DNA from 2 places in the Priestia sp. TRN 1309 genome. Region 2 is predicted to be linked to the other one. Evidence: riboswitches for the same ligand, from Rfam matches in the RefSeq annotation. Region 2 holds a riboswitch; the other holds the start of a gene.
What was found. Region 2 has a riboswitch for ZMP and ZTP ahead of ACRPLQ_RS10655 (phosphoglycerate dehydrogenase). Riboswitches for the same ligand answer to the same signal wherever they lie in the genome.
Positions count from the first base shown of each region.

Region 1 (15,051 bases), on a different contig from region 2:
ATTGCTAAGCACGTTCGTGAAGTAATACAAGAAGATCGAAATCAATCTCCGCGCCCTATAATTGCCATTGTGGACGTACCGAGTCAAGCGTATGGCTATCATGAAGAACTTCTAGGTATTCACTATGCTTGCGCTGCTGCAGCTGATGCTTATGCAGCAGCGCGCTTAGCAGGTCATCCGGTTATTACGTTAATTGTCGGAAAAGCAATTTCAGGAGCATTTTTGGCTCATGGATACCAATCGAATCGAATTTTGGCTTTAAAAGACGAAGGAGTGAATGTTCACGCCATGTCCAAACAGTCGGCAGCGCGCATTACTAAAAGAAGTATAAAAGAACTTGAGGAAGCTTCAAAGAAAGTCCCGTCCATGGCTTATGATATTAAATCATTTGCTTCACTTGGCGCTTTATATGAGCTGGTTAGCGGTATTCAAGCAGAGCAGCCCACAGAGCGCGACGTTCAAATGATTCAAGATATTTTAATTGGAGCAGTAGAAGATGTTCGCTGTGAAGGTGTATACGATTTAAGCAGCCGGCTGCACAGTGAGCAAGCAAGAAAGGAAGGGCGAAAAGCTTCTTTATGGGTAAGAGGTGAGTTGGAAAAACAATGGAATATATAGCTCATGATTTGCTTCAGTTAAAAGAGGAAGCAAAGCTTATCAGTTATACACCTATCCCCGAGTGGGTGGAATATTCATTAGTCAAGGCTCCATTTGTAGTGGTAAGGCGTGCTGTTCACCGAGATAAACTGATACCTATTGGAGTAAGAGGAGAACGAAGGAATCAGCGTTTTGGTGCTTTTTTATCTGAGGAGGCCATTAAACAAACAATTAGGCCGGAAAATCTCGTTTCATTTTTTCAAAACGCCCAGTCTAGAAACATGCCAGCTATACGCGCTTTGGAAGAGGTGGCTATTATTTTTGAAAAATTTGCGTGGGGACCAACCGGCAGTGTAGGGTTCGAGCTTGCAAGCGGTGAAGAAGTTGTCACGACAACCAGTGATTTAGATGTACTTATTCGCCTTTCTTCTTATTTGTCGGTGAAACAAGCGGAAATGATAGTCAGTAAGCTAAAGAGATGCCCAGTTTCTGTAGATGTACAGGTAGAAACAGAAAAAGGAGCCTTTTCTCTAGCGGAATACGCAAAAGGCGAAGAGACGCTGCTTCTGCGTACTGTATATGGTCCTGCCTTAGTAAAACTGAATCAATTAGCATAAAAGACGGATGAGGGATTTGCACCTTTTCCGTCTTTTCTGTCAATACCAGCTTTTTTCTTGGCTTAACAAACGCTTGGCTTCAAGAAAAAATATTTGAATAAACTTTTTGGTGTTAATGCGAATCGGCAAAATTTTAGAATCTCCCTGCAGTTCTTTCATTTTTTTACGAACGGCTGTAAAGTCAAAAAACTTAGAAGCATAATTTTCAAACTTTGGATTTGAAAAATCTGTTAATCCAATAGAAGCAAAGTGATTCAGTGAGTGAGTAACTGCTCGTCTTATTCGCTGTTCACAAGCCTTGGTTTCACGATTAATTTCAATAGAAGACGCGTGAGCTCCCAATTTTTTCTCAGCGACATTCACAAAAATATTTTTTAGAGAAGGGAAATGTTTTTCCACACTTTCTCTTTGGTCATAAGTGTACAGAAACTGTAAAATATCCAGTAAATCTTTTGCACCATTTTCTCCTACAATACCTAATTCGGCTAATAAGAATTTCCCTACATCGTATAGATGGGCTTGTTTCGTTATCGGCTGGCTTGAAGGAGGAGCGTGATGGGCTGTCGCTAAACTATTCAAGGAGGTTTTAATATCATCGATTGATTTCTCAAGAGAGATTCGTTCAATTACTTTTCGAATAACCGTTAAAATTTCAATTCGATTAATTGGTTTTGTAATATAGTATTCAATTCCTAATGAATAGGCTTCTCCTATTAATTCTTTGGACTCTACCTGTGAAATCATAATCATTTTTCCTTTAAATGAATCTTTTAAATGACGGATCGTTTCGATTCCATCTCGTCCTGGCATAAGTAAATCAATAAATAAAATATCAATTTGCTTTAAATTTAACGTAGAGGCATCTAAAAAGCTGCCGTCTACGACTTCTTCTACAACTTCTCCTAAATCCTCATCTTCAATCAGCTGACTGAGCGTTGAACGAATGGCTGAATCATCATCTGTAATACAAAATCGCATAAACTCATCCTTTCTGAATTAGACTACAAAGAGGTATTTGAATGATAAAAATCATCCCTTTATCTCCTTGTTTAGCTTCAATCGTACCTCCAAGTTCTTGAACAATATCTCTTACGTAAGAAAGGCCAATTCCAGTAGAGGGATTTCCAAATTGATCGTATTTTGAGGTGAAACCAGGTTCAAAAATAGCTTTTTCGTACTTCAAAGGCACGCCAGGACCATCATCTTGTACATGAAATTCTACAAATTCAGCTTGTCTATGTACGGATAAAACAATCATTCCCTCATCTTTAATCGCCTCCACTGCGTTTGCTACCAAGTTATTAATGATCGATAAAATTGTGTAAACGTGGTAGCTGAAATGTTCCCCGGTGACAGAGGAAAAAAAGCTAATTTGTTTGTGAAGAGAATCGGCATATTTTTTGTTGATGCGTACGATCAGCTCGATTAATTCCTCTGCTTTCATATAATTTTGGAAACTTTCATTTGAAATTGTTTTAGATAAGCCCGCAAAAATACGCTGGTTGTCTTTTTTTACTTCGTGAATATCTCCGGCAATCCGAAGCGCTTTTTTACTGAGCGATTGGTTAAGCACAGAATGATCTTTTTCCTGCTGATGTAATACACGGTATAAATCGTACGAGGCTTTTGTAATCACTTCTGTATTATGAAGGGTCTTTTTTAAATGAACGGTTTCTTCATAAAGGCTTGTAATAAGCATTAGCATGTGCTCATTTTGTTTGCGAATTTGACGTTCTCGTGACTGTGATTCATAAATTGTCATCATATTAAAAAAGCTAAGTACAATGAAGCTGTGAGCAAAAGCAATAACGGCCATGTCCGATAATGAATCGATATGAATGGTTGTGTGCAAAACGATATACTGCGCAGTTAGTTCGACTATATCAGCAGCTATTTCAATGATGAGTCCAATTAATCCAATCACAATAGCACTATAGTTCATGCGGCTTACTTTAAAAATAAAAAATAAAAGTGCATACGTAAAGTAAAAGAAAAACGTAGGGTAATGCGTATGTGCAGAAGCCGCAAATTGAAAATGATCGAGCGTGATATAATCGAGCATGATGCGAAAGAGAACGACGCTTAAAGCGGTTAACAAGCCGCCAGATAAAACGGTTTTTCGTTTTAAAAGCAATAGGAAAAAGAAAAATGTTGGAGCTCCAAATGTAATTCGAAACGTTTCATTTAACGGATAAAATTTTAGCTCTCCCGCCAGCGGAACAGTAATGAGCATGAGCAATAAAATGTACGGATCTTTTCGAATGAAAGATTTAAAATTCAGATAATTACACCTCCTGAAGTGATTCGTGAATTAGTATACATTGTGACAGCGTCCAGCACAATGGAGAAGAGTACCAAAGATAAAAATATAATTCCAAAAAGTTTTGTAGGTTTTTGTATGCTCTCGTAGGTTGCATTGTACATTAAAAACGAAAATGAAATCCCGCTTTATGAAAGCGCTTTAAAATAAAAAGTTAATGAAGTGATGAGGTGATTTTAATGAAACGAGAAATTGAACAGGAAATGTCTTACTTACAGGTCACTGCAAAAGAGCAGTTACACGAGTGGGTAGAGCAAATAAAAGAATTTTCGTCAGAAGGAAAAACGGCTGATTATATCCCCGCTCTGAAAGATATGGACTCGTCTCAATTAGGTATTTGTTTGATTGGTGCTGACGGAACGGTTATCCAGTCTGGGGATTATGAAGCGGTATTTACTCTTCAAAGTATTTCTAAAGTCATTAGCTTTATAGCAGCTTGCTTATGCTGCGGCATTCCCTACGTACTAGAGAGAGTAGATGTAGAGCCAACTGGAGATGCATTTAATTCTATTATAAGACTGGAAATGCATAAACCAGGAAAGCCGTTCAATCCTATGATTAATGCCGGTGCTTTAACGGTTTCATCTCTTTTATCTGGAGAGACGGCAAAAGAAAAACTAAGCTATTTGTTTGATGTAATAACAATGCTTACTGGGAAAACACCACTCATTAATGAAACCGTCTTTGAATCAGAATGGCAAACGTCTCATCGAAATCGTGCGCTTGCCTACTATTTAAAAGAAACAAACTACTTACAAGGAGAAGTAGAAGAAGTTCTAGAGGTTTACTTAAAGCAGTGCTCAATTGAAGTAACGACTGAAGATATTGCGCTGATCGGATTAATTCTGTCATTAGACGGATATCATCCAGTGTTTCACAAACAAGTAATTCCAAAAGAAGTAGCTAAATTAACAAAAGCGCTTATGCTTACATGCGGTATGTATAATGCCTCAGGAAAGTTTGCGGCATTTGTTGGTATGCCAGCTAAAAGCGGTGTATCAGGAGGAATCATGTCATTGGTGCCACCTAATACGAAAAAGCAGTCTCCATTCCCAGACGGATGCGGTATCGGAATTTACAGTCCAGCTATTGATGAGTACGGGAATAGCGTAAAAGGCGTTACGCTGCTAAAAAAAATCGCAAAAGAATGGGATTTGAGTATTTTTTAGTCTATTTACGTACTATTCATTCGCTTCAATAATATAAACACCAAGAGAAAAAACTTTCATGTTTTGCATTTGTTCTACCAAATTTTCTAATGAGGTGATAGGCGTGCAACAAGCAATCGAAAGTGTAATTAGTGTCATCAATGATTTTTTTTGGTCGAATTTATTAATTATTTTACTTGTATCAATCGGTATTTATTTTACGATCTGCTCTCGTTTTTTGCAGTTTCGCATGTTGAAAGAAATGGTACTTGTTTTGAAAGAAGGACGAGCGGCTAAAGATGGGGGAGTCTCCCCGTTTCAAGCTTTCTGCATAAGCATGGCAGCTCGAGTAGGAACAGGAAATATTACCGGTATAGCGATTGCTATTGCTCTTGGTGGCCCGGGTGCTGTATTTTGGATGTGGATTATTGCCATTATCGGTTCAGTATCAAGTTTTGTAGAAAGTACACTCGCTCAAATCTATAAGGTAAAAGGGTCAAACGGATTTCGAGGAGGACCCGCTTACTATATGGAAAAAGGGTTAAATAAAAGATGGATGGGCGGGCTATTTGCTGTACTCATTACACTGTCATTTGGCCTGGTGTTTAACGCTGTGCAGTCTAATACGATTACGCTGGCATTTGAGAACTCTTTCGGAACGAGCCGCTTATTGATTGGGATTATTATGACAGTTATATTTGCGATAATTATTTTTGGCGGGATCAAACGCATCGCCAAGATATCGGAATACATCGTTGTCGTATTAGCCGTTTTATACATTGGAATGGCTCTGTTCATCATCTTTAAAAATATTGATCAAATGCCTGCCGTTCTATCTCTAATTGTGAAAAATGCATTTGGATTTGAACAGGCGCTTGGGGGATCAATTGGTGCAACGTTAATCAACGGAGTAAAGCGCGGACTGTTTTCCAATGAAGCAGGGATGGGAAGTGCTCCCAACGCGGCGGCAACTGCAGTGACGAGTCACCCAGTTAAACAAGGTCTTATCCAAGCATTTGGTGTCTTGACGGACACGCTCGTGATTTGTACAAGCACAGCATTTATCGTTCTCTTATCTCCCGCCTATAAGCAGGGACTAAGCGGCATTGAATTAACGCAAGCTTCTCTTAGTACACATATCGGTTCTTGGGCATCAGGATTTTTAGCTATCATGGTATTTCTATTTGCTTTTAGTACGTTAATTGGCAATTATTATTATGGAGAAACGAATATTGAATTTTTAAATTCAAATAAGATGTGGCTTTGGTCTTATCGTGTAGGCGTTTTAGCGATGGTTATTTTTGGGTCGGTTGCTCAGCTTCAGCTTGTATGGAATCTGGCAGACTTATTTATGGGGATGATGGTAGTGGTGAACTTAATTGCTATTTTTCTATTATCGAAAGTGGCTTTTTCTGCCTTGCATGACTATACTCAGCAGAAAAAGGAAGGGAAAAATCCAGTCTTTTATAAAGATGCATTAGAAAACAATCAGAATATTGAATGTTGGGAAAGAGAATCGACTTCATCCCCTTCTGAAAAAGAGAATATTATCTAAAAAAAGTTCAGCCAGTTGGCTGAACTTTTTTTTATGCGTTTTTCTTTAATTCAGTTTGCGTAGTGCCTTTAGAAAATAATGTTTCTTTCACGCCATTTGTTGCTGCTTTGGTTTTTGCAGCAAAGATTGGATTTAAAATAAAAACTACGAGTAGGTTAGATAATAATCCCCAGAACCCTTCATAAAGGCCAAATGAATTTCCTGTGGCATGAACGGTAAACGTTACAACCAGCCCTACTACTAATCCAGCAATCGTACTTTCTTTCGATTGATTTCTCCAAAACAGGCTGATAACAATAGCCGGGAAGATTTGTACCATGCCGGATACCCCTAGTAACTGTAGGGAAACAAGTGCTTGTGGGAATAATAAACCGAATAAAAGTGCCAGTCCAATAACAACAAAAACCATAGAACGAGTAACCATTGTTAATGTTTTACCCTGTACATTTGGATTAATTAAATCTCTAAATATATTATTTGCAAATAAGTTAGACGCTCCGATAGCCATGATAGAACATGGAATTAATGAAGCAAGAGCAATCGTTGCATAAGCTAACCCTTGGCCAATGCCACCATATGAATATTGAATCAAGGTTAATAATGCTAATCTAGGATCCGTTGTATCTTGAGGTAATACTTGATAAGCAATAAACCCTAAGAAGATGACTAGAATTAAAACAATATTGTAAAGAGGTAAGAAGACAGCATTTTTACGAAGCGAATCTGCACTTTTAGCAGTGAAAACACCTGTAGCAGCGTGGGCCCACATGAATAAGGCTAAAGCAGATACGAGTGATGCTGTAATAAACCATGGAATGCCCTTAGGTCCTTGTGTTGGGATCGTTAATAGCTGAGGTGCATCCTTTGCAACATTGTCAATCATGTTGCCCCAGCTTCCAAAATGCATAATTGGCAGAGAAACAACCATAAATAACATAATCGCCCATACTAAAATATCTTTAATAATTGCCGTATAAGTGGGACCTTTAATTCCGCTGAAAAAAGTATAAAGAGCCACAAGAAAGAATGAAAGAATAACGACAGCTTTTACATTAATGTAGCCAGTTCCTGCAACGCGAAGAGTATCTTGAATACCGCTAAGCTGAAGATCGATATATGGAATAAGCATCAATACACCTACTATGGCAATTAAAGAGGAGAGAAATTTACTGCTAAAACGTTCTCTAGCATAATCAGCAAGTGTAGTAAGTTTGTGCTTTTTAGCAACAGTCCAAAGTTTTGGAAGAAAAAAGTATGAAATTAAAAAGGCTAAAACAGAGTAAGGAATGGCAAAAAATGCGATGCTTCCTCCTTGATAAGCTGTACTTGTAAGACCTAGGAATGTATAAGCAGTATATAAATCTGCTCCTACTAAAAGCCAGACGAGCAGGCTTCCAAAACGTCTTCCCCCTACAGCCCACTCTTCAACGGAGCTTCTAGATGATTTGTCACGTCCTGCTATAAAGCCAATGGCGATAACGACAAGAACAATTGCTGATGTGATTAAAAGTGCGGTTAAATTTCCTTGCATTATTCAATGTCCCCCCAAGATTTTTGTAAACGATAAATGATAAATGTACACACAGGCGTTAAGAAGACCCATAAAAATAACCATAAATGCAAAAGAGGTAATCCAAAAATAATTGGATGAATGTTATTTACAAAAGGTAAAAAAGCGAATTGAGCAATAAACGGAATGATGAATAAAATAAATATTATGAATTTTCTGTTCAATTTTTACTCCTCCTCTAAAATTTATCTAACAATGTTCACTATGATAGCAAGTCTGACATAGTAAAGCAATAAGTTTTTTGAAAATTTCGTTATAAATTACGAAAATTTTTTTAGAAAAACAAAAAAAGGGTATGAGAAGAAGATATTTGAAATGATTAGGGAAGAAAAAGCAGGGGAGAACCTAAGCGCAATTGCCTTTGAAACAAAAAAAGAACGGAAAAGAAGAAAGGTAGTTTTCTCGATGAGATAAAGTATATTGCTATTGCATTAAAGAAAAAGAATTTGTATGTTCAAATATAGATTTATGGAAGCTATAAAAACAAGCAAATAAAAAAACTAGACAATAAGTGCTTGTCTAGTTCCACCACTCTGTCAATGGTCCTTTGTCGCCATAAACAGGATCTGTTGTAGGAATAGGTACTTGTGCAATTTCATCAAATACGTGAGGGCGATCAGTTTGTTTTCCTGTTCGTAAGTTGTAATCCATGCCCTCTGGATAAGCTCCAACCACTTTAAAATCAGCAGTTGACTGCAGACGCATATGTCCTGTACCTGCAGGGAGTACGAGTACATCCCCAGCATGCACCACGATATTTTCCCCCATATGTCCACCTAGTTTTAAACGTGCAGATCCGCTAATTACACCTAGTGCTTCATGAGAATTGCTGTGGTAATGGTGGAAATCATATATGCCGCCTACCCAGCTGTTTTTCCAGTTGTGAGAATTAAAAATGCTCTCTACTTTCTCTTTCTTACTAATAAATACGTGTTCATACAACAAAACTGGAAGACGAGGGTGATTTGGAATGGTTCCGTCGTCATCAAAATAAAGAACTTTTACATTTGCATAATTCATAAGCATCCCTCTAACAATCTTTTTTCGTAATTTTCCCTGTTTTTTGCTTGCGTAAACAGAGAAGTTTGCTCGAAGTACTTCATTCGTTGCGAAGTGCATGATATGTAGGTGTTAACGTTTTCCCAAAAGAAGTCTCCCACTTCAAGCGTAGCTAAGTGGTGGGCAGTTTACTTTAGTATCTTTTCTTCATATTGTATATAAGTAAAGGGGCTAGTGCAAGAATTCTATGGATATATAGATGTTAATTCGTATTTTGTAAATGAATAATATATATTAATATAATTTTTAGAAGATGATATGCTCGTGAAGTAAAAGAATCAAATAATAAGCAAGGTTAGAGTTTTAGTTGTTTTTTGTAATTAGGAAGAGATTTTAAGAAGATTTATTCGGAATTTTACGAATAATTCATTACTTTTGTAAAAGTAATGTAAACATTTTTGTGTATTGAGTAATAGTAATGAATGTTATATACTGATAAAAAATATATTCCTATATGTGACTGGCGCAACATGGATGACCATGGGGGAGCATATAGCGTATAAGCCGCGCGCCTGGGCAAACACTTGAGAAAATTTCGCAAGTGTTTTTTTTATTTTCCTAGGGAAGAGGAGTAGATTTGGATGAGCAATATGCAAAGGAAGATGGGAACATTTGCTTTAACCATGACAGGCATAGGTTCGATTATCGGTTCAGGATGGCTGTTTGGAGCATGGAAAGCAGCTCAAATTGCAGGACCCGCGGCTATTTTTTCATGGGTTATTGGAATGGTAGTTATTTTGACCATTGCCCTATCGTACGCTGAACTGGGCGCGATGTTTCCGCAAGCAGGGGGGATGGTTAAATATCCTCAGTATTCACACGGATCATTTATTGGATTTTTGGCTGCTTGGGCTAACTGGATTTCAATCGCTTCAACGATAACAGTGGAGGCTATTGCATCTGTGCAATATATGAGTACTTGGCCGTGGAAATGGGCTCGCTGGACTCATGAATTAGTAGACAATGGCATTTTAACGTCCAAGGGGTTGGCAGTTGCGTCTCTGTTATTATTCATTTACTTTTTTGTGAACTATTGGACGGTAAATCTCTTTGCTAAAGCAAACTCATTTATTACGATTGTTAAATTAATTATTCCTGGTTTAACGGCAGGGGCTTTATTTTTTGCTGGTTTTCATAGCGGGAACTTTTCAAGTGAGCATGGGGTAGCGCCTTACGGATGGGCGAGTGTTTTAACGGCAGTGGCAACATCAGGTATCGTGTTTGCATTTAATGGGTTTCAAAGTCCTGTAAATATGGCAGGAGAAGCAAAGTCACCTAATAAATCGATTCCGGTAGCTGTAATTGGTTCAATTTTTATTGCTGGAATTGTATACATTATATTACAAATTGTTTTTATCGGAGCAGTAAGTCCGTCATCAATTGCGGATGGATGGAATCATTTGAATTTTAATTCTCCTTTTGCTGATTTAGCGATTGCGCTTGGAATTAACTGGCTAACAATTGTGTTATACGCAGATGCATTTGTTTCTCCTTCCGGCACAGGTGCTACATATACGGCAACGACTTCTAGAATGTTATACGGGATGCAGCAAAATGGATATTTGCCAACGATATTTGGTACTCTTCATCCACTTTACAATGTCCCGCGCCCAGCTATGTGGCTAAATTTAGCAGCCTGCTTTTTGTTTCTCTTTTTATTTAGAGGATGGGGTGTCTTAGCAGAAGTGATCTCAGTAGCGACGCTTATCTCTTATATTATGGGCCCTGTAGCGCTTATAACATTAAGAAAAACGGCTTCACACTTTTACCGTCCATTTTATTTAAAAGGGGCATCAGTTATTGCGCCATGCGGCTTCGTTTTTGCTTCTTTGACGCTTTACTGGGCAAGGTGGCCACTTACAGGTGAAGTGATTTTTATTATGGCAATTGGCCTGCCAGTTTATTTTTATTACCAAGCGAAAAATAAATGGGTGGGCTTTAAAAAAGAATTTTTAACCGGGGCTTGGATGCTTATCTATTTAGCGTGCATGATTTTTATTTCCTACATAGGAAGCGAAAAATTCGGAGGCAAAAATATTTTACCTTTCGGATGGGATATGCTAGTGATTGCTTGCGTATCATTAGCCTTTTATTACTGGGGAATTAAAAGTGGCAAATCTAACCGATATATGAAAGAAGCTGAACAAATCAATCAAGAAAATTTTAAATCTAAATAAAAAAACACGAGCCGGTGCTCGTGTTTTTATTTAGATGAATGGAGAATTTAGACTTAGTTTTTATCAAAATATTGTAAAAAACATAGATTTTAAGGTTTAAGGATTTACACAGAGGGAACCTTTATTTGGGATAAAGTTCTAAAAAAACAAAATAAAGGGGATTGGACAGCTGTGAAAAAAATGAATGTTTTGGCTTTGGTTTTTGTACTTATGCTAGTATTAGCGGCTTGTAACAGTTCTAAGGAAACGGGAGGATCCACTTCGGCTAAAAATAAGGCGATTGAAGCATCTATTGACAGCGCTTCTTATATTTTAGTAGATAGTGATGAAGGAGCTACAAGTGAAGAAAAGGGGTTGTTGAAAGTTGATTTAAAAGTGAAAAATGTATCCAAAAACAGTATATCTTTATCGGATTACGACGGTGTGTATTTATATGAAGGAGATGAACAATTATCTCCAAAAACGGGAGTGAACAGTAGGGAACTTGGACTAGAAAGCAGTTCATCTGACAAGATTGGCGCTGGGAAGCAAAAAAAATTAATGTTCGTCTTTGAAGTCAAAAAAGATAAAAAGTACAAAATTGGGCTTCAGCCAAAATCATCTGATTATGATGAAGAAATTGACGAAGTAACATTAACACTGGATACGAAGAAATACGCGAAAAGCTATAATAAGCTGCAAGACCCAGAAAAAGCTCTGCAAGCTTACACGGAAGTTCTTTACTTAAACAAAGAAAATGTAGATTATGATAAATATGTAACAGCGGACAAAACAGCTGTCATAGAAGAACAGAAAAAAGCGTTTAATGAGGAATTAAAAGGTGCGTTTTCTAATAGTTTAACCGATAAAGCAAAAAAAGATTTTTTTAACATGTATAAAGATGTTTTGAAAGAAAAAGCAAGCGTAAAGACAAATGTAATTGCCAATGCAAATAATAAAGCTGTAGTAGAAGTGGAGTACACTACTGTTAATTTATCAGACTTATATTCATACGTATCGCAGCTTAAGAGAGCATATACAGATGAAACAAAAGATTACGATACAAAACACTCTGAAGAGTTTGCGGCTTCTAAATTCAAAGATATTGTAAATGAATTAGAAACGAAAGAAGGAAGTCGTCCGCTACGAATTTTTATGGTGAAAGAAGATGGGAAATGGACTGTGAAGTCAAGTGACCTATACAGTGACTCATTAGGTAAAACGTTTGGATCGAGCTACATTCGATAGACAAAAAAGAGAAGAATTTTTCTTCTCTTTTTTGTTTTCTGTAAATAAATCAACGAGTTTTTTGTAAAGCTAAATTTATCGAAATATGCTAGTATAGGTTCATTCATTCTTTTATTCTTATTATGATAGGCATCAATGGAGGTTCTTACTAATGAAAGCAAATTATTGTAAAGATACAAAGGCCGTTCGAACGAGCCGCATTTTCCCTAATGATATTAATAATCACAATACGTTATTTGGCGGAAAATTAATGAGTGATATTGATATGATTGCGTCCATTTCAGCTTATCGTCACAGTCGTACAGAGTGTGTGACGGCTTCAGCAGACTCTATTCACTTTCTGCACCCTATTACGCCTCAGGATTCTGTATGTTTGGAGTCATACGTATCATGGACAGGTCGTTCATCCATGGAAGTGTTTGTGAAAGTGATTAAAGAAAATTTAAAAACCGGGGAGCGTCAAATTGCAGCTACATCATTTTTAACTTTTGTGGCAATGGATGATGATGGAAAGCCCCGCGCAGTACCGGAGCTTATTCCAGAAACAGAAGAAGAAAAATACCTGTTTCAAACGGGGGCAGATCGTGCTGCCACACGTAAACAAGTGCGTAAAAAAAGCAATGAACTAGCCTCAGTGTTGGATTTAGGACAACCTTGGTAGCATAAAAGAGAGGCTGAAAAGTATTTTAGCTCAAGTGAAAAACGAACCACTGATCAACACGTTTGATTAGTGGTTCGTTTTTTTTGTTATGGTGAACGTAGGTTTCAGCTGTTTCGTTCTTTCTAGCAGTTGATTGAAAGGAGAGGTGAAGTCTTCCAATCAACTGCAGTGTCACAAGCGGTTCAGCTTATGTATCCCATTTGTTCGTCTTAGGATTGGATTCATTTCGTTATGCTTCATCCTCTTTTTTATATTTGATGAATCTTTCCTCCTAATCGAGAGGAGGAAACAAAATTATATGAAATTTATTTTCGTTCATGGTAATATGAATTTAATATAATTTTCTAAAAAGTTTAAAAAGTACAACATTTATAAAGAAAGGTGTCGTGTCTAATGGTAACAGTAGAAGCAGCAGAAAGACAAAACAGCAGCACTGCCCTGCGCCGTGATGTAAAATTTCTCGGTCAATTGTTAGGGAAAGTTCTGGTTCACCAAGGTGGAGAAGAACTGCTCAACAAAGTAGAAAAAATACGCGAAGTGGCAAAATCACTTAGAGAAAACAAAGATGAAGCCATCTATAAAGAAATAAAAAATGAAATCGTTACTCTTGAACAGCCGATGCGCGCGCAGGTTATTCGGGCATTTGCCGTTTATTTTCATTTAGTTAATATTGCAGAGCAAAATCATCGAATTCGTCGCAGACGGGAATATCAGCAGCAAGAAGATTCTATTATGCAGCCGGGTTCATTGGAAAGCGCCGTTGTTTCGCTTAAAAATAATGGCGTGGCGCCAGATGTAATTGCTAACTTGCTTCAAACTTTATCACTTGAGCTTATCATCACGGCACATCCAACAGAAGCCACTAGACGAAGTGTCCTTGATATTCATAAACGAATGGCTGAGCTTCTGAAAAACTTGGATAATTCAACGTTAACAAAACGTGAACGTACAGAAATTGAAGAAAGACTGTTTAGCGAAGTGTTAATTTTATGGCAAACAAATGAACTGCGAGATCGCAAGCCAACCGTAATGGATGAAGTATCCAATGGATTATATTATTTTGATGAAACGTTATTTGAAGTGCTTCCTCAACTTCATCAGGAATTGGAAAATTCATTGCAGGAGAATTACCCCGAAGAAAATTGGAAAGTGCCTAATATTCTTCGATTTGGTTCATGGATTGGCGGAGACCGAGATGGAAATCCAAACGTAACTCCTAAAGTAACGTGGCAAACGCTTGTCAAACAAAGGAAGTTAGCTATTCGTAAATATAAAGAGTCGCTTACTCAATTGAGACAAAGGTTAAGTCAGTCTACAAAAAGAGTCGCAGTTTCAGATAATCTTCTTGATTCTATTAATCAAGAAATATCGCTGCTGCCTGAGAAAAAGCGATGGAGAATCAAACACGAAGTATATCGCTGCAAGCTTACGATTATGCTTCATAAATTAAATTTAGTTGGAGAGTCGGAAGCAGGTTATCAAAGGTCGGAAGAACTTTTACAAGATTTGTTTCTCATCAAAGATAGCTTGCAAAAGCATCAGCCTCAAGATTATCAGCTGAAAAGCTTGTGTAAATTAATTCGCCAAGTTGAGCTGTTTGGATTTCATTTAGCAACGCTTGATATCCGTAATCACAGCGGAGAACATGAAGCGGCAATCAAAGAAATTTTCCATGCTGTTTCTTTAGCTGAAGATTATTCAGCGTTAACAGAAGAGAAAAAAGTTGAGCTGCTAGGGAAAGTTCTTCAAGACCCAAGACCTGTGCTATCGTTTGTAGAGAATTACTCTAAAGAAACGCAGCAAGTAATTGAAGTATTTAACATGATACATCGAGCACATAAAGAATTTGGAGAAAGATCCATTGAAGTCTACTTGATCAGTATGACGCAGTCTGCAAGTGATTTGTTAGAAGTCATGGTACTTGCCAAAGAAGCGGGTATTTACCGCCTTCATGCAGATGGCCGCATTGAAAGCAAGTTAAATATAGCTCCGCTGCTTGAAACGATCGATGATCTCACAGCAGGTCCTAAGATTATGGAACAGCTATTTCAATTAGATTTTTATCGAGAGCACTTAAGAAAACAGAAGGATTTGCAGGAAATCATGCTTGGCTACTCAGA
Region 1 is NZ_JBOZGM010000003.1:617,169-632,219, reverse strand. Features, by position in the region: gene mdcD (biotin-independent malonate decarboxylase subunit beta) at 1-618, shown strand, start outside; gene ACRPLQ_RS15345 (malonate decarboxylase holo-ACP synthase) at 606-1,214, shown strand; gene ACRPLQ_RS15340 (response regulator) at 1,254-2,192, opposite strand; gene ACRPLQ_RS15335 (ATP-binding protein) at 2,197-3,447, opposite strand; gene ACRPLQ_RS15330 (glutaminase) at 3,714-4,703, shown strand; gene ACRPLQ_RS15325 (alanine/glycine:cation symporter family protein) at 4,807-6,237, shown strand; gene ACRPLQ_RS15320 (sodium:solute symporter family protein) at 6,269-7,768, opposite strand; gene ACRPLQ_RS15315 (DUF3311 domain-containing protein) at 7,768-7,971, opposite strand; gene ACRPLQ_RS15310 (cupin domain-containing protein) at 8,327-8,926, opposite strand; ZMP/ZTP riboswitch at 9,313-9,391, shown strand; gene ACRPLQ_RS15305 (APC family permease) at 9,448-11,043, shown strand; gene ACRPLQ_RS15300 (DUF5105 domain-containing protein) at 11,224-12,270, shown strand; gene ACRPLQ_RS15295 (acyl-CoA thioesterase) at 12,422-12,931, shown strand; gene ppc (phosphoenolpyruvate carboxylase) at 13,325-15,051, shown strand, end outside.
Region 1: it holds a riboswitch for ZMP and ZTP, as region 2 does, so the genes downstream of both, ACRPLQ_RS15305 (APC family permease) here and ACRPLQ_RS10655 (phosphoglycerate dehydrogenase) in region 2, are expected to answer to the same signal.

Region 2 (15,051 bases):
TATATATGAAAGTTGGTTTTGAACCAAAAGATATTCTTATAAGTTATCGCCTCAAACTGTAAAAGAGTTAAGTTCAATGAGGGCGGAGAACATTAAGTGTAAAAGCGCTCGGATTTTTTTCGAGCGCTTTTACTTACCATTTATATTGCTGATTTGTAGTTCTAACTTATGCTTCTTTCTATCAACCGAATCCGTTAGAAACAAGGCAATTCTTTTTTTGTTGTAAATTAGATACGCTCGATAAAATCACTCACAACTTTGTTAAACCGATCGCTTTCTTCGAGAAAAGGGCAGTGGCAGCTGTTCTCAAAAACTTCAAGTACAGAACCTGAAACCAGCTTTTGAATATGCCTTCCAGCCGCTACAGGAATGAGTTTTTCTTCTTTTCCAAAGCACAGTAAAGTAGGAATTGTAATAAACGGGAGGAATTCTCGATAGTCCACAATGGATTGATCAAACAAAATAGCACTAGCTATCGACTCGGGCATTTTCGTTACTTCTTTCATAATCCAATGTTTATCTTTTTCAGTTAATTCATCCTTAAACATAAGCGGAATAAACCTTTCTAATGTACTTGTTCGATCAAGCTGAATACCTTGCATAAGCGAAATAAGGGCAGGTAAATCAAATGCACCGATTGGAAAGTCTGACCATTTAAAGTCTGAAGCCATTTCATCTACAATAATATTCCCTTTTACATTTTCTTCACCAAATTGTTTCAAATATTCCCACACAACAAAAGCACCCATCGACCAGCCTACTAATATGACGTCTTTTAATCGTTTATTCTTTATAAACTCATGCACATCGCGAGCATAAGTGGAAATTGTGTGACCATATGGAGTATGACTTGAATTTCCATGTCCTCTTAAATCCAAAAGAATAGTTTGATACTGTTTCGAAAAAAAAGAAAGCTGGTTGTGAAAAAAACGACTGCTCATCCAAACTCCGTGAATGAAAATAATAGGTGTTCCTTCCCCTTGTTGTTCATAGTATAAAGTTGCACCGTCTTTTAATGTATAAAAAGGCATCATTTCCGCCTCCAATCTCAAAGGTTCATATCTCACCATGTATGCGCAGAAAAGCTCAGGTAGAACGTATCTCCGCAAGAAAATGTTCATAAAAAAACAAATCCTAGAAGTGTTCGCCTTGATATGTTATACTATTACAGGCTTAAATACTGTATGTTTTTGAAACAATCATTCACTGTAATACTTTTTAGATAGAAGCATCCTCATAAAAAGGATGTTGTTTTTGTCGTAATGTACCTTTAAGTAATGAATTGTTACCATCAATTCGGTTCACAATAACCGACCTACATGCATTATATCTTGCAAATATAAACAGATAGGTGGAAGAAGCAACATGACTGAAAGAAAACCATATCAAGTACTACTATATTATTTGTACACTCCAATTGAAAATCCTGAAGAGTTCACAGCTCAGCACTTGGCATTTTGTAAAGAGCTTGAACTAAAAGGACGCATTTTAATTGCGGCTGAAGGGATCAATGGAACAGTATCAGGAACAGTTGAACAAACAGATAAATACATGGAAACGATGAAAAATGATCCTCGTTTTGAAGGTATTGTATTTAAAATAGACGAAGCAGATGAACATGCGTTCAAAAAAATGCACGTGCGTCACCGCAAAGAATTAGTAACTCTTCGATTAGAAGAAGATGTGAATCCTCTTCGCGTAACGGGTAATTACTTAAGTCCAAAAGAATTTTATCAAGCGATGCAAGATGAAAATACGGTCGTAATCGATGCACGAAACGATTATGAATACGATCTAGGCCACTTCCGAGGAGCTGTTCGTCCGGATATTCAAAACTTCCGTGAGCTTCCTGAATGGATTCGCGACAACAAAGATCAGTTTGAAGATAAAAAAATCTTAACGTACTGCACAGGCGGTATTCGCTGTGAAAAATTCTCTGGATGGCTTCTTGAAGAAGGTTTTGAAGATGTAAGCCAGCTTCACGGAGGTATTGTAACATACGGAAAAGATCCGGAAGTACAAGGTGAACTATGGGATGGTCAGTGCTATGTATTTGATGAGCGCATCAGCGTACCAGTTAACCAAAAAGAGCATGTGATTGTCGGGAAGGATCACTTTACCGGCGAGCCTTGCGAACGTTATGTTAACTGCTCAAACCCAGAATGCAATAAGAAAATCTTAGCTTCTGAAGAAAACGAACACAAATATTTACGCGCTTGTTCACATGAATGCCGAGTAAGTCCCCGTAACCGCTATGTAAAAGAACGTGGTTTAACAGAAGAAGAATTTGCAGCACGTGTTAAAGAGTTAGAAAACGAACACGTAACTTTATAAAAAAAAAAACAGCACGCTATATACAGCGTGCTGTTTTTTTATGAAAAGATTCTCTTGTAACCTAGTGTTTAGAGAATAACCTAGTGTTTAGAGAAGGTTATGCAACGGGTATTTATAAAAAGGAAACATATTCCTGTTTTTTGTTTTGCATACTTAAAGGAATATTTTTTAGAAAGCGATTAAAAAACGGTTGTACATAAAAACAACAAAGGAGCTTGAAAATGGAAGCGAAAATTGAAAAAAAGTACGATGGACGTTTACTGGAAGGACCCCTATGGGATGAAGAAAATCAAAGATTAGTGCTAGTAGACATTTTAGATAAAAAACTTCTTACGTACGATCCAAAAACGACAACATTAGAAGATATGGATCTTCCTTCAGTTGTTACAAGCGTTTCTACAACCAATCATTCAAAATTGGTCGTCTCCACTCGTAATCAGCTGCTTTTAGTGGATAAAAACAAAAAGAATCATGAAGAGTATATCCGTTTAGATACTCTTGAAAAAAACATGCGTTTTAATGACGGGAAATGTGATCCATATAATCGCTTTTGGATTGGCACGATGAGTGAAGAAGATGAAGAAGGAAAAGCCCAGCTGTACGTAGTAGATGAAAAAGGTGTAATTAAGAGTGCTAAAGAAGGATTAAGCGTGTCAAACGGGCTAGCTTGGAATCGAACAGGAGACAAATTCTTTCTAGTTGATTCCCCGAAAAATAAAATTATGTCTTATTCATTTTCTAAAGAAACAACAAGGCTCGAAGATGAAAAAGTGGTGATTGACCTTTCAGATATAGACGGGTTTCCTGATGGAATGACAATTGATGAGCACGACCGACTGTGGGTAGCGCTTTGGGGAGGTTCGAAAGTTATTTGTGTAGATCCAGAGAAAGGAGAAATTATAGAATCTATTCATCTTCCTGTTTCCAATGTAACCTGCTGTACATTTGGAGGAGACGATTTACAAACTTTATTTATCACCACAGCTAAGGAAGAAGAAAAATACGAAGAAGCTGCCGGCTCTCTTTTTTCATGCCGAGTAGGAGTAAAAGGCGTACCGGCTTATACTTACGTATATTAGACCAGCACTTATCAAAATGTAATGATTCAGACCAGTAACGATAGATATTAAATGCAGTTTCTACAACTCCTTTGCACTGCGTTCATTCCCTTTACATTTTATTCATTATGAGGAAGAGGAATAAAACATGACGATAACGAATTCCCATAAAGAAGCCTTTCAAAGAATATGAATACTCGTATTGGGTAATAATGGTTAAAGGTACAAAAGGAGGAATTGTTTTGGAACAAACATTGTATGAAAAAGTGGGCGGACAAGAAGCGATTGAAAAAGTAGTAGACTATTTTTATTCTGAGCTTGTTTTAAAAGACGAAACAGTTAGTCACTTTTTCGAGCACACGGATATGGATAAACAACGTCGACATCAAGCCAAGTTTATAAGCTTTGCCTTAGGTGGACCGAATCAATATTCAGGAAAGTCGATGGCCAAAGCGCATGCAAATATGAATATTCAGCCCGAACATTTTAATGCAATTGCTAAGCATCTTCACGATGCACTTGCTCACTTTAATGTTGAAGAGCCTGATATTGACCAAGCATTAAGTAAAGTTGAATCCCTAAGAAATGATATTCAATATAAATAAATCATAAAAAAAGAAGGTTATTGTGACCTTCTTTTTTTATGCGCAAAGCTGTGGTGTATGAAGGAAACATGGAAAAGACATCGTAATATGATAAAAATGCAATAGGTGAAAATATTTATTGAAAGTCTGGGAGTGGGAGTATGTCAGCAATTAATGGGAAGCAATACGTAGAGAGAATCAATCAATTAAAAGCAAATGTATGGGTTGATGGCAAGCTCGTAACAGGCAATATATCAGAACATCCGGCTTTTAAAGGAGCCATTAACAGTCAAGCTAAACTTTATGATCTTCAGCATGATAAAAAAATTAAAGATATCATGACATACCAATCTCCGGATTCCGAGGATTTTTTTGGTACATCTTACTTACAGCCTACAACAAAAGAAGAGTTAAAAAAGAGACGAGAGATGACTCAGCAGTGGGCTCGCTTAACTCACGGTATGATGGGGAGAAGTCCAGATTATATGAATACCGTATTGATGGCTTTTGCATCCTCTGCAGAACTCCTGAGAGGAGAAGAAAATTGCTTTCCTGAAAACATCATTTCTTATTATGAATATGTGAGAGAGCACGATTTATCGCTCACTCATACATTCATCGATCCTCAAGTCAATCGAATCCAATTTTATTACGAGCAAAACGATGAACCGATAGCAGCAAAAATAGTTGATAAAAACAATGAGGGAATCGTTATCCAAGGTGCGAAACTGCTTGCTACACAGGGTGGCATGACGGATGAGCTGCTCGTACTGTCTTCAGCAGGCATTCAAGGAAAAGAAAAAGGGTTTGCTTTTTCAATTCCAAGCAATACAGAAGGAGTTAAATTTATTTGTAGAGAATCGTTTGCAGGAACAGATTCAACGTTTGATTATCCATTGAGCTCTAGGTTTGAAGAAATGGATACCATTGTTGTCTTTGAACGTGTATTAGTACCGTGGGACCGCGTGTTTTTTTATGAAAATGTAGATGTGTCCAATGCATTCCTTGCTTCTAGTTCCTTCTCGGCCTTTGCTCTGCATCAAGTAACTTCAAGGAGAATTGTCAAAACAGAGTTTGTATTAGGGATTGTACAATCTCTGATTGAAACCATTAACATTGCGGACTATCCGCATGTGCGAGAAAAAGCAACGGAGCTTATTATTGCGCTAGAAACGATGAAAGCTCTCGTGATGAAAGCAGAAGAAGAAGCGGAGATTGATCCATGGGGATACATGCGTCCGAATGAAACTACACTTCGTATTGCCGCAAATATATTTTCAAAAACATATCCTACCTTTACAGAGATTATTCAGCTTTTAGGTGCAAGCGGACTAATGGCAATACCAACGGAAAATACGTGCCGCTCATTGGTTAAAGAAGATATTACACGTTATTTGCAAGCTAAATCTAGAGGTGCAGAAGATCGAATTAAGCTTTTTCGACTAGCGTGGGACTTAACTATGAGTCCGTTTGGCACAAGGGAAACACTGTATGAACGTTTTTTCTTTGGGGAGCCTGTACAGTTAACCAGTTATCTGTACTTATCTTACGATAAAGAGCGCTATGTGCAGACAGTAACCGATTTTTTGAAAAGTTAACGGAGAAAACAAATCTCCGCTGGATATGATAGTTTGGTTACAAAAACAGCGGAGATGCTTATTGAATAAATTTGAAAAATCTGCAATAATTTTCAGGGAATCATTTCCGTGAACACACTAAAGAATACTATAAAGATAGGATGTTACAATGAAGCAATTAATCTATTTTGGTTTAGAACAAGCAAAATCCTGCGTTTTTCCTGTTATTATTTTTCTGACATTGGCTATGACAAAAATAATTGAAGTACCGTTTATTTCTAGATATGACCTTATTTTATTAGCCTGTCTAGGAACTCAAGTTTTAATGGTGGCGTTTAAACGGGAAACGCTTGATGAAGTAAAAGTCATTGCAGTATTTCATTTAATTGGACTAACGTTAGAACTCTATAAAGTTCATATGGGCTCATGGAGCTATCCGGAAAAAGCTTTCACTAAAGTCTGGGGAGTTCCGCTGTACAGCGGATTTATGTATGCTAGTGTAGCCAGCTACATGTGCCAAGTGTGGAGAAGGCTTGAATTAAAGCTTACGAATTGGCCTTCTACGTGGATTGTCAGTATACTAAGTATGGCTATTTACCTTAATTTTTTCACGCATCATTTTATTTACGACTTCCGCTGGTTTTTAAAACTTTTTACTTTACTTATTTTTTATCGAACTTTTGTATATTTTACGGTTAACAAACGTACATATCGCATGCCTTTAGTATTGTCTTTTGTACTGATTGGCTTTTTCATTTGGATCGCTGAAAATATCGCAACATTTTTCGGAGCATGGCAGTATCCAGATCAACAGCAGCAGTGGACAATGGTTCATATAAGTAAAATTAGCTCTTGGCTTCTTCTTGTGATTGTTAGTTTCTTGATTGTTGCTTTACTAAAGCATTTAAAAGAAAATCAAAATCAATTTAAACAAAGTAAGAAATCAAAAGAAACAAACGAACTATATGAAAGATAGAAACATAACTATGTACATGCTGTTAATATAAGGTACAGAATCTTTGGAGGCCTATATGCAAGAATATATTTTTTATCTTCCCTATTTTAAGTCAGCGGGAAAGACCGTAGCAGTTACAAATGAAAATGGAGAAAATGTCGGACAGCTTAAGAGAGTGCATAAAAACATGTGGACTAAAAGTATTGATTTTTTAACTCGTGATGGACTTCCAGTGTTAGATTCTATTTCTTGGTTTCCTATCTTTTCCTGCGGCTTAAAGGTACATGTACAAGTTCAATGGGAAGGAAGAACGGTGTTTATTGATCACGTAAAAAAACACCGGTGGGTGATAAAAGAAAATGGAAAAATAATAGGGGATCTATTAGGTAAAGGAATAATTAAAAGCGAAGGAGCACAAGAAATTAGATGGGGAAATAACGTCTACATGTTAAGCAGTCATGAAGCCGTAGAGGAAGCGTGTATTTTTAATCAAAAAAGAGAAAAAGTCGCGGAGTTTAAATCAGATCTTTTTCATTTTAAACAAGGCAAACACTCAATAAGAGTAACAGAAGAACTGCCCGTACCCATTTTTATCGCTTCTTACTATATAACTACTTTTATTATGCCATACATATAATCAGGCGCAGAATGATTCTGCGCCTGATTTTTATATCATAATTTTACAAATATCATTTGTGAATTCAACGGGATCACTAATAGATAAGCCTTCAATTAAAAGAGCTTGGTTATATAATAAATTTGTATAAAGGTCTAATTTCTCTTTGTCATTTTCAAATGCATCTTTTAAAGAAGCGAATACATCATGATTTACGTTAATTTCTAACACTTTTTCTGCTTTTACATGCTGATTGTCAGGCATAGCACTTAAAATTTTCTCCATTTCAATCGTTACTTCACCATCAGCTGATAAGCAAACGGGGTGTGTTTTTAAACGTTTAGACGCGCGCACATCTCCTACTTTTCCCGACAAAGCTTTTTTCATATAGTCAAATAGCTCTTTATTTTCTTTTTCCTCAGACTCATTGAGCTGTTCTTCTTCTGCTTCAATCCCTAAGTCACTGCTTGAAACAGATTTAAATTCTTTTTCTTCGTACGTCATTAACATTTTAATCGCAAATTCATCGATATCTTCTGTAAAATACAGAATTTCGTATCCTTTATCTGCAACCAATTCTGCTTGAGGAAGCTTTTCAATTCGGTCGTATGATTCGCCTGATGCATAATAGATATACTTTTGATCCTCAGGCATGCGCGATACATACTCGTTTAGTGTTACGAGCTTTTTCTCTGTAGAAGAATAGAATAAAAGCAGGTCTTTTAATACATCTTTGTTGCTGCCAAAGTCACTGTAAACGCCGTATTTTAGCTGGCGGCCAAATGATTCATAAAACTTCTCGTACTTTTCACGTTCGTTTTTAAGCAAGCTTTTTAACTCATTTTTGATTTTCTTGCCGATGTTTTTGGCAATCAGCTGAAGCTGGCGATCTTGCTGTAAGATTTCACGCGAAATATTAAGAGATAAATCTTCAGAATCTACCATACCTTTCACGAAGCTAAAGTAGTCTGGAAGAAGATCTGCGCATTTATTCATAATTAATACGCCGTTTGAATACAGTTCAAGTCCTTTTTCAAATTCTTTTGAGTAGTAATCAAACGGACTATTTTCTGGAATAAATAAAATAGCATTGTAGCGAATCGTTCCATCCACATTAATGTGAAGGTGAGTGAGCGGTTTATCAAACCCGTAGCGCTTTTCTGAATAAAATTGCTCATAGTCTTCTGAAGTCAATTCATTTTTATTTTTCTTCCAGATCGGTACCATACTGTTGATAACTTGTTCTTCTGTATAATCTTCTAGCTCGTTATCAGAACCTTCTTTAGGCCGTTTTTCCGTTATGTCCATTTTAATCGGGTAGCGGATAAAGTCTGAATACTTTTTAATGATCTCTTTTAAACGATACTCTTCTAGATACTCGTCATACGTTTCATCTTCTGTATTTTCTTTAATTTTTAAAATGATTTGAGTCCCAACCGTTTCTTTGTCGCAAGGTTCGATTGTATAACCATCAGCACCAGTAGATTCCCATTTATAGGCTTCATCGCTGCCTAACGCTTTACTAATCACCGTTACGACATCTGCCACCATAAACGCTGCGTAAAACCCAACGCCGAATTGGCCGATAATCGTGTGCCCATCCTTTGTTTCATTTTCGTTTTTAAATGCAAGGGAACCGCTTCGCGCAATTGTGCCCAAGCTGCTTTCAAGCTCTTCTTGCGTCATACCAATTCCAGTATCTGTAATAGTTAAGGTACGGTTAGTTTTATCGGGTGTTACTTTTATGTAATAGCTTTCTTTGTTAAAACGCAAGGAGTCATCTGTTAAAGCTTTGTAATAAATTTTATCGATTGCATCGCTTGAATTTGATAGAAGTTCTCTCAAAAATACTTCTTTTTGAGAATAGATGGAATTAATCATCATCTCTAATAATCGCTTTGATTCGGCTTTAAATTCTTTTTTTGACATAAGAAGTTCTCCTTTCCAAATAGGGCTTACAAAATAATTAGCACTTGAATAGATAGAGTGCTAATCACTCTTTTTATTTAACATGTATTAGGGTATTTGTCAATATATTAGGAGATTCACCAAAGAGATTAAAAATTAGACTGAAAAAAGCAAACTTTTAAAAAAAGGTTGAACGTTCTGAAAGAGTTTGCTAGAATATACTTAATTTCAAAGACTATATGTGACTGGCGAAACGCGGATAACCGTGAGGAAGCATATAGTGACGTAGCCGTTCGCCTGGGCAGAGGTAAGGGATTAATACATATCTCTTACCTCTTTCTGTTTAGGGGGAGAGGATATAGAAGTTGACATGTAGGCTAAAAAACCAGACTTTTAAAAAAATTAAAAATGAAGTTCCTTTATCCAAAGGTAAAAACATGTAAAACTACGATGATAATCAGAGGAGAGTACAAAATGAGCACATTAACATTAGAAAAAGTACAAACAATCAAAACATTAAACAACATCGCACAAAAAGGCCTAAATGTTTTTAATCAAGAAGGTTATCAAATTGACAACGACAGCGAAAATCCAGATGCGATTGTCGTGCGTAGCTTTAACATGCACAGCATGGCATTTGACCAAAATTTAAAAGCTATTGCACGAGCTGGAGCAGGGGTTAACAATATACCGGTGGACGCTTGCACAGAGCAAGGTATCGTTGTATTTAATACGCCAGGAGCTAATGCAAACGCAGTAAAAGAAATGGTTTTAACTACAATTATGGCTTCTTCTCGTAACTTATTTGCTGGAGTTGAATGGACAAAAGGATTAGACGGCCAAGGTGATCAAATTCCTAAGTTAGTTGAAGCAGGTAAAAAACAGTTTGTTGGAAAAGAAATCAAAGGTAAAACATTAGGCGTTATTGGTTTAGGTGCAATTGGTGCTCTTGTAGCAAACGACGCGCTTGATTTAGATATGGACGTAATTGGTTTTGATCCATTCATTTCTGTTAATACAGCTTGGAATTTGTCTCGCAACGTACAGCGTGCAATGTCTCTAGAAGAACTATTTGCAGCATCTGACTATATTACGGTTCACGTTCCATTAACGGACGATACAAAAGGTGTTTTCAATAAAGAGACGTTTAGCATCATGAAACCAGATGTTCATATTTTGAACTTCTCACGCGGTGAGCTTGTAAACGAAGAAGATATGAAAGCTGCTCTTGAAAGTGGAAAAGTTGGTCGATATATTACAGATTTCCCAAATCAAAATGTCTTGAACATGAAAAATGTTGTGCCAATTCCTCATTTAGGGGCATCAACTCAAGAATCAGAAGAAAACTGTGCGGTAATGGCAGCACGTCAAGTGAAAAATTTCTTAGAAACAGGAAACGTTAAAAATTCAGTGAACTTCCCGAATGCATCTCTTCCTTACACTGGGAAAAAACGCGTAGCTGCTTTCCATCACAACGTACCGAATATGGTAGGACAACTTACGCAAGTATTCTCAAACTACAATTTAAACATCGCAGATATGGTGAACAGAAGCCGCGGTGAATATGCGTATACAATGATCGATATTGACAATCAAGTAAGTGACGAGATTGTGCCTGAGCTAGAAGAAAAAATTGGTCAAATTGAAGGAATTATTACAAGTCGTATTATCTAATTTGGTTATCATCCTATTTTAGTGTTTCAGCCCTAACTTTTCTAAGTTAGGGCTGTTTTTACATGGTGCTTATCCTCATATCATTTCCTTCATTCCCATAGCATATAGAAATACCTTTAAAGAGGTGAACGTTTTGTCAGGAGAAATGATAGGAATTTTGATAGGGTCGCTCATCGCGCTGGCAGGAACTTTCATTACGTCTGTCGTAGCTATAGCGATGTCGAAAGAGCAATACAAGCAAGAGCTTCGCAAAGCATTTATCCAAAAGAAAGTTGATGCCTATACCCATGTGTGTCAGGTTATTTTAGCTATAAAAAATGATTTACTGACAATAACCGTTTCTTCAGCCGGCTTAAACTGGACGGCTCAATCTATTAACAAACTAGCAGATGTATGTATTACGGAAGGACTGTGGATCGATGAAGAAGACAGCAAAAAGCTGGAGGTTCTGCAAAAGCAGCTTTCAAAGTTTGTATTGGATGAAATAGAACTGTCTAGACATGATATCCTCACAACCTGTTATGAAATTATTGAGTATTGTGAAAAAAAGGTAAGGATTCTTCATTTTATGACTACAAAAGAATAGGTGATTACTACTTTAAGAAGGGATAGTAGACGGATAAAAAAAGCATCGGAATATAAAGTCAAAAAACAATCCGTTTATACACCAGCAGTCGACGAGGGCATTAGTAAGGAAAGAGCCAAGAGGAAATTTTTTGTAAAAACGATAGAAAAAGATAGGCTCAGTACCGGGTCTATCTTTTTGCGTTTATATAAAGATTAAATATATTTATATATGCATGTGTCCAAGCATTTACAGAAAAAACTCCTAAAATATAGTCCAGAAAGGAGACGATTGTATGTCAAATTACGAGTCGAACAAACCGTATATTAAAGCGGTGAATATACCTAATCCTTTATATCAATCGTTAAAAGGAGACTATTTTGTTGGACAAACTGAGCCTATTCGTTTCGGTGGAAATAGAAATGCTTGGGGCGGGTTAGTTAACCCTTCCGGCTCTGGAGTAGATTTATTTGTGAATGCTTTTACTATCACTAACTATTCCAACGAACCTTTTACTGCTGAAATTTGGTTTAACTCTATCCCGCCTGGAAAAGGAACAACTTCAGATAATGTGAGTCCAGCAAATACTACACTACGTTCAAAACCAAAAGGGAAAATTAAATTTGCAGAAATGGTAAAAGGCTTTCCTACTAAAGGGGTAAACGTATTTAACCGTGTTGTTCCGCCGAAAAGTACATTAGTAAGTGATGAAGACGGCAAATTTATCTTTCCAAACAACGGTTCATACGTTATTTTCTTAGTTTCTCCAGGAAATAAAGAAATTGAAGCTGAAATTGCATATGGATGGTTTGAGAAAAAACGTAAGAAGGACTGTTAACTGAATAGGTCTTAGCGATTGTATGAGAAGTGTATGAGCTATTTCATATTTAATACAGTTCTTAACAAACGGTAAGTGTTTATGAAAAGAACTTTGCAGCAGCATCCAAAGTTCTTTTTTATAGCTTGCGTTTTTTCGTTTGATTGTGGATATAACTAAAGAAAAACAAGCAAAGGTATAATTCCGATTACGCAAGCGATTTGAACGGTATTTAAAGAAGTTGAGGACTCAAGAAGCAAAGCGATAATACATAAGTAGAATGAAGTAACTTTTTTGTCCAGGATATAAGCATGCTCAACATCTTAAGATAATGTCTACATTCACATTATCTTACGTTTCAATTCATACTGGCTTCATATAAATGAATCATACTGAATGTATTAATGAAAGATACGAGGTGAAACAATGTTAAACAAGCTTTTTAGACTATTTACACAAGAAACCGAGATATCTAAAGATAAAGAAGGAGATCTCCAAGAAGAGAACGATTTTAAAGAAGTTTGTGATGATCATTTTATTATAGATGAGTATTAGAAACCCTATAAAACGCTGCAAAATTTAAAGAATTGATTGAGTATATCTGTATAAACAGTAATTGTATAAGGGTCGTAAAGGTATACTTTTACGATCGATTAATATTGATAAATTGCTTTTTACATGAAACAATGCGAAAAAGATGGGCACCCTAAAAGCAAAAGGAGGGGATAAAATGGGCAAAGAACCAAACGATGAAACAAGTGAAGGGCTGAATCAGCTTTTTGAAATCATCAATGCAAAAGGCGACGAGGGCGAACTTAGAGAAATTGTCAGCAGGAGCAGTGAAAAGAATAATCATAAAAATCATGGGGATCAATCGTAAAAAGAAAATAAAAAACCTCTTCATGGAAATCATGAAGAGGTCAGATGAAATAGCATTGCATCCATCCCATCCGGCAGAGTTTTAAAGTATTTTAAACTCTTGATACGACTGGTTTTATGGAACTGATGGGATTCGAACCCACGACCCCTTGTCTGCCAGACAAGTATTCTCCCACTGAACTACAGTCCCGCTTATGTAGAGTCTTTATTGCCTGTTGACTCTACTATATTTTAATACGTATGACGCACGTTCGCAATAGTTATTTTCAGTGTTTTCTAATTTCTTCATATGAATATTAACTTCTAAAAAAATCATTTACTTCTTGTTTGTACGTATTAAAAAAACTTGGAATTTGGCTTGGTTCCAATCCTTTTTCAGCGTATTTGCTGATGGACTCGTAGTACCATTTCTGTTTTTCGAATCCTCTTTTAAAACTATTCCAAATTGTATCTCCTTGCTGATCGTAGCTTTCTTTTAAAGACCGTAAATTGTCTAATTTATCTGCTACAATTAAAGATTTCACTTCAAGAGAACCAGTTTTCACAATTTGAATTGTATGCTGTTTACGTTCTTCCCAGCTTTTGGATTTGTCTTCTGTATGAGCTTCAACAATCTCCGCTACCTCTAAGCCAAATCTTTGTACAATTTCTTCGAGTGTTACACTTGTATCTTCTACAGCATCATGCAGATAAGCTGCTGCTATTACTTTTTCACTAAAACCTGCTTTTTCTAAAATATTACCTACGTTAATAGGATGAACGATATAAGGTTTATCAGACAGCTTACGCACTTGGCCGGTATGAGCATGTTCTGCATACCTACGTGCTTCTTTTATTAAAGACATCATATTCCTCCATTTTTTATACAGTATATATTCATATTATTAGTATAAACGAATATAGCTCTCCTAACGTTATGAAATTGCACAAATTCATTTCTTATAATTCTTATAATAAGGTAAGGCTACCAAAAGCCCTTCTTATTGTACGGTTTTTTATAAAGCCTAATATCTATTTAATAGGCCTGTATCAGTTGCCATTTCCTTTTTTATTCATAGTTTGTATGAAGGAGTGATAGCAATGCAAAACCGTAATAATCAAAATATTAAGGTCATTGATGTTTCTCATCACAACGGAACAATTGATTGGGCAAAAGTGGCGTCGGATGGGGTAAAAGGCGCGTATATTAAATTAACAGAAGGCACAACCTTCTTAGATAAAAAATCATATGATAATTATATAGGAGCAAAAAATGCAGGTCTACGTGTAGGCTTTTATCACTTTGCTCATGCTGATAATGATCCTATTGCAGAAGTTAATTTCTTTTTAAATAAATTAGGCAGCATGAAGGTTGATTTGCCTCATTGCTTAGATTTGGAAGAAAATAAAGGGAAAACAAAAGCGCAGGTCACAGCCTTTGCAGTTAGATGGATGGAATATATTGAAAGGAAAACAAGCATTACGCCTATTCTTTACACCGGGTATAGTTTTATTAAATCCAATTTTACAAGCGCCGTGGCAAGATATCCGCTATGGATAGCTCGTTACAGTGGAAGTAACCGTTCCAAGGGGTTTACTAATCCAGGTGATACGGCCATTTGGGATAGATGGTCTATGTTTCAATATACAGATCAAGGAAAAGTAAACGGGATTAAAGGCAATGTTGATATCAATGAAATGGATCTGGATTTCTTTAATAGTATTAACACAGGGGTGACGGTGGTGGAAAATAATCAGCCATCAGCACAATTGCAGCAAGGTGATAGCGGACTAGCTGTAAAAGAACTGCAGCAAAACTTAATTAAATTAGGATTTGAGCTTTCCCAGCAAGGAACCGATGGCCAATATGGCAGTGAAACTGTTGCAGCTGTTAAAGCTTTTCAAGAAAAGTATGGATTAACGTCAACTGGAAAAGCTGATGAGAAAACATTAGCTAAAATGATGGAATTGCTTAAGGGTGTAAGTAATCCTATAGAAGAATCATTACCAAAGGTTACTTCACTCGGAGATAAATATTCTTTTCAAGTAAAAGCGAAGAAGGATATTGGAGTCTACAAATATGCGAATGTAACAGAGAATTTCAG
Region 2 is NZ_JBOZGM010000002.1:647,700-662,750, reverse strand. Features, by position in the region: gene ACRPLQ_RS10700 (GNAT family N-acetyltransferase) at 1-62, shown strand, start outside; gene ACRPLQ_RS10695 (alpha/beta hydrolase) at 228-1,031, opposite strand; gene ACRPLQ_RS10690 (rhodanese-related sulfurtransferase) at 1,366-2,334, shown strand; gene ACRPLQ_RS10685 (SMP-30/gluconolactonase/LRE family protein) at 2,556-3,413, shown strand; gene ACRPLQ_RS10680 (group I truncated hemoglobin) at 3,635-3,997, shown strand; gene hpaB (4-hydroxyphenylacetate 3-monooxygenase, oxygenase component) at 4,138-5,574, shown strand; gene ACRPLQ_RS10670 (DUF817 domain-containing protein) at 5,723-6,529, shown strand; gene ACRPLQ_RS10665 (tubby C-terminal domain-like protein) at 6,585-7,145, shown strand; gene htpG (molecular chaperone HtpG) at 7,176-9,053, opposite strand; ZMP/ZTP riboswitch at 9,264-9,342, shown strand; gene ACRPLQ_RS10655 (phosphoglycerate dehydrogenase) at 9,507-10,706, shown strand; gene ACRPLQ_RS10650 (hypothetical protein) at 10,840-11,292, shown strand; gene ACRPLQ_RS10645 (DUF6143 family protein) at 11,567-12,109, shown strand; gene ACRPLQ_RS10640 (hypothetical protein) at 12,819-12,968, shown strand; tRNA gene ACRPLQ_RS10635 (tRNA-Ala) at 13,086-13,157, opposite strand; gene ACRPLQ_RS10630 (HD domain-containing protein) at 13,264-13,812, opposite strand; gene ACRPLQ_RS10625 (GH25 family lysozyme) at 14,048-15,051, shown strand, end outside.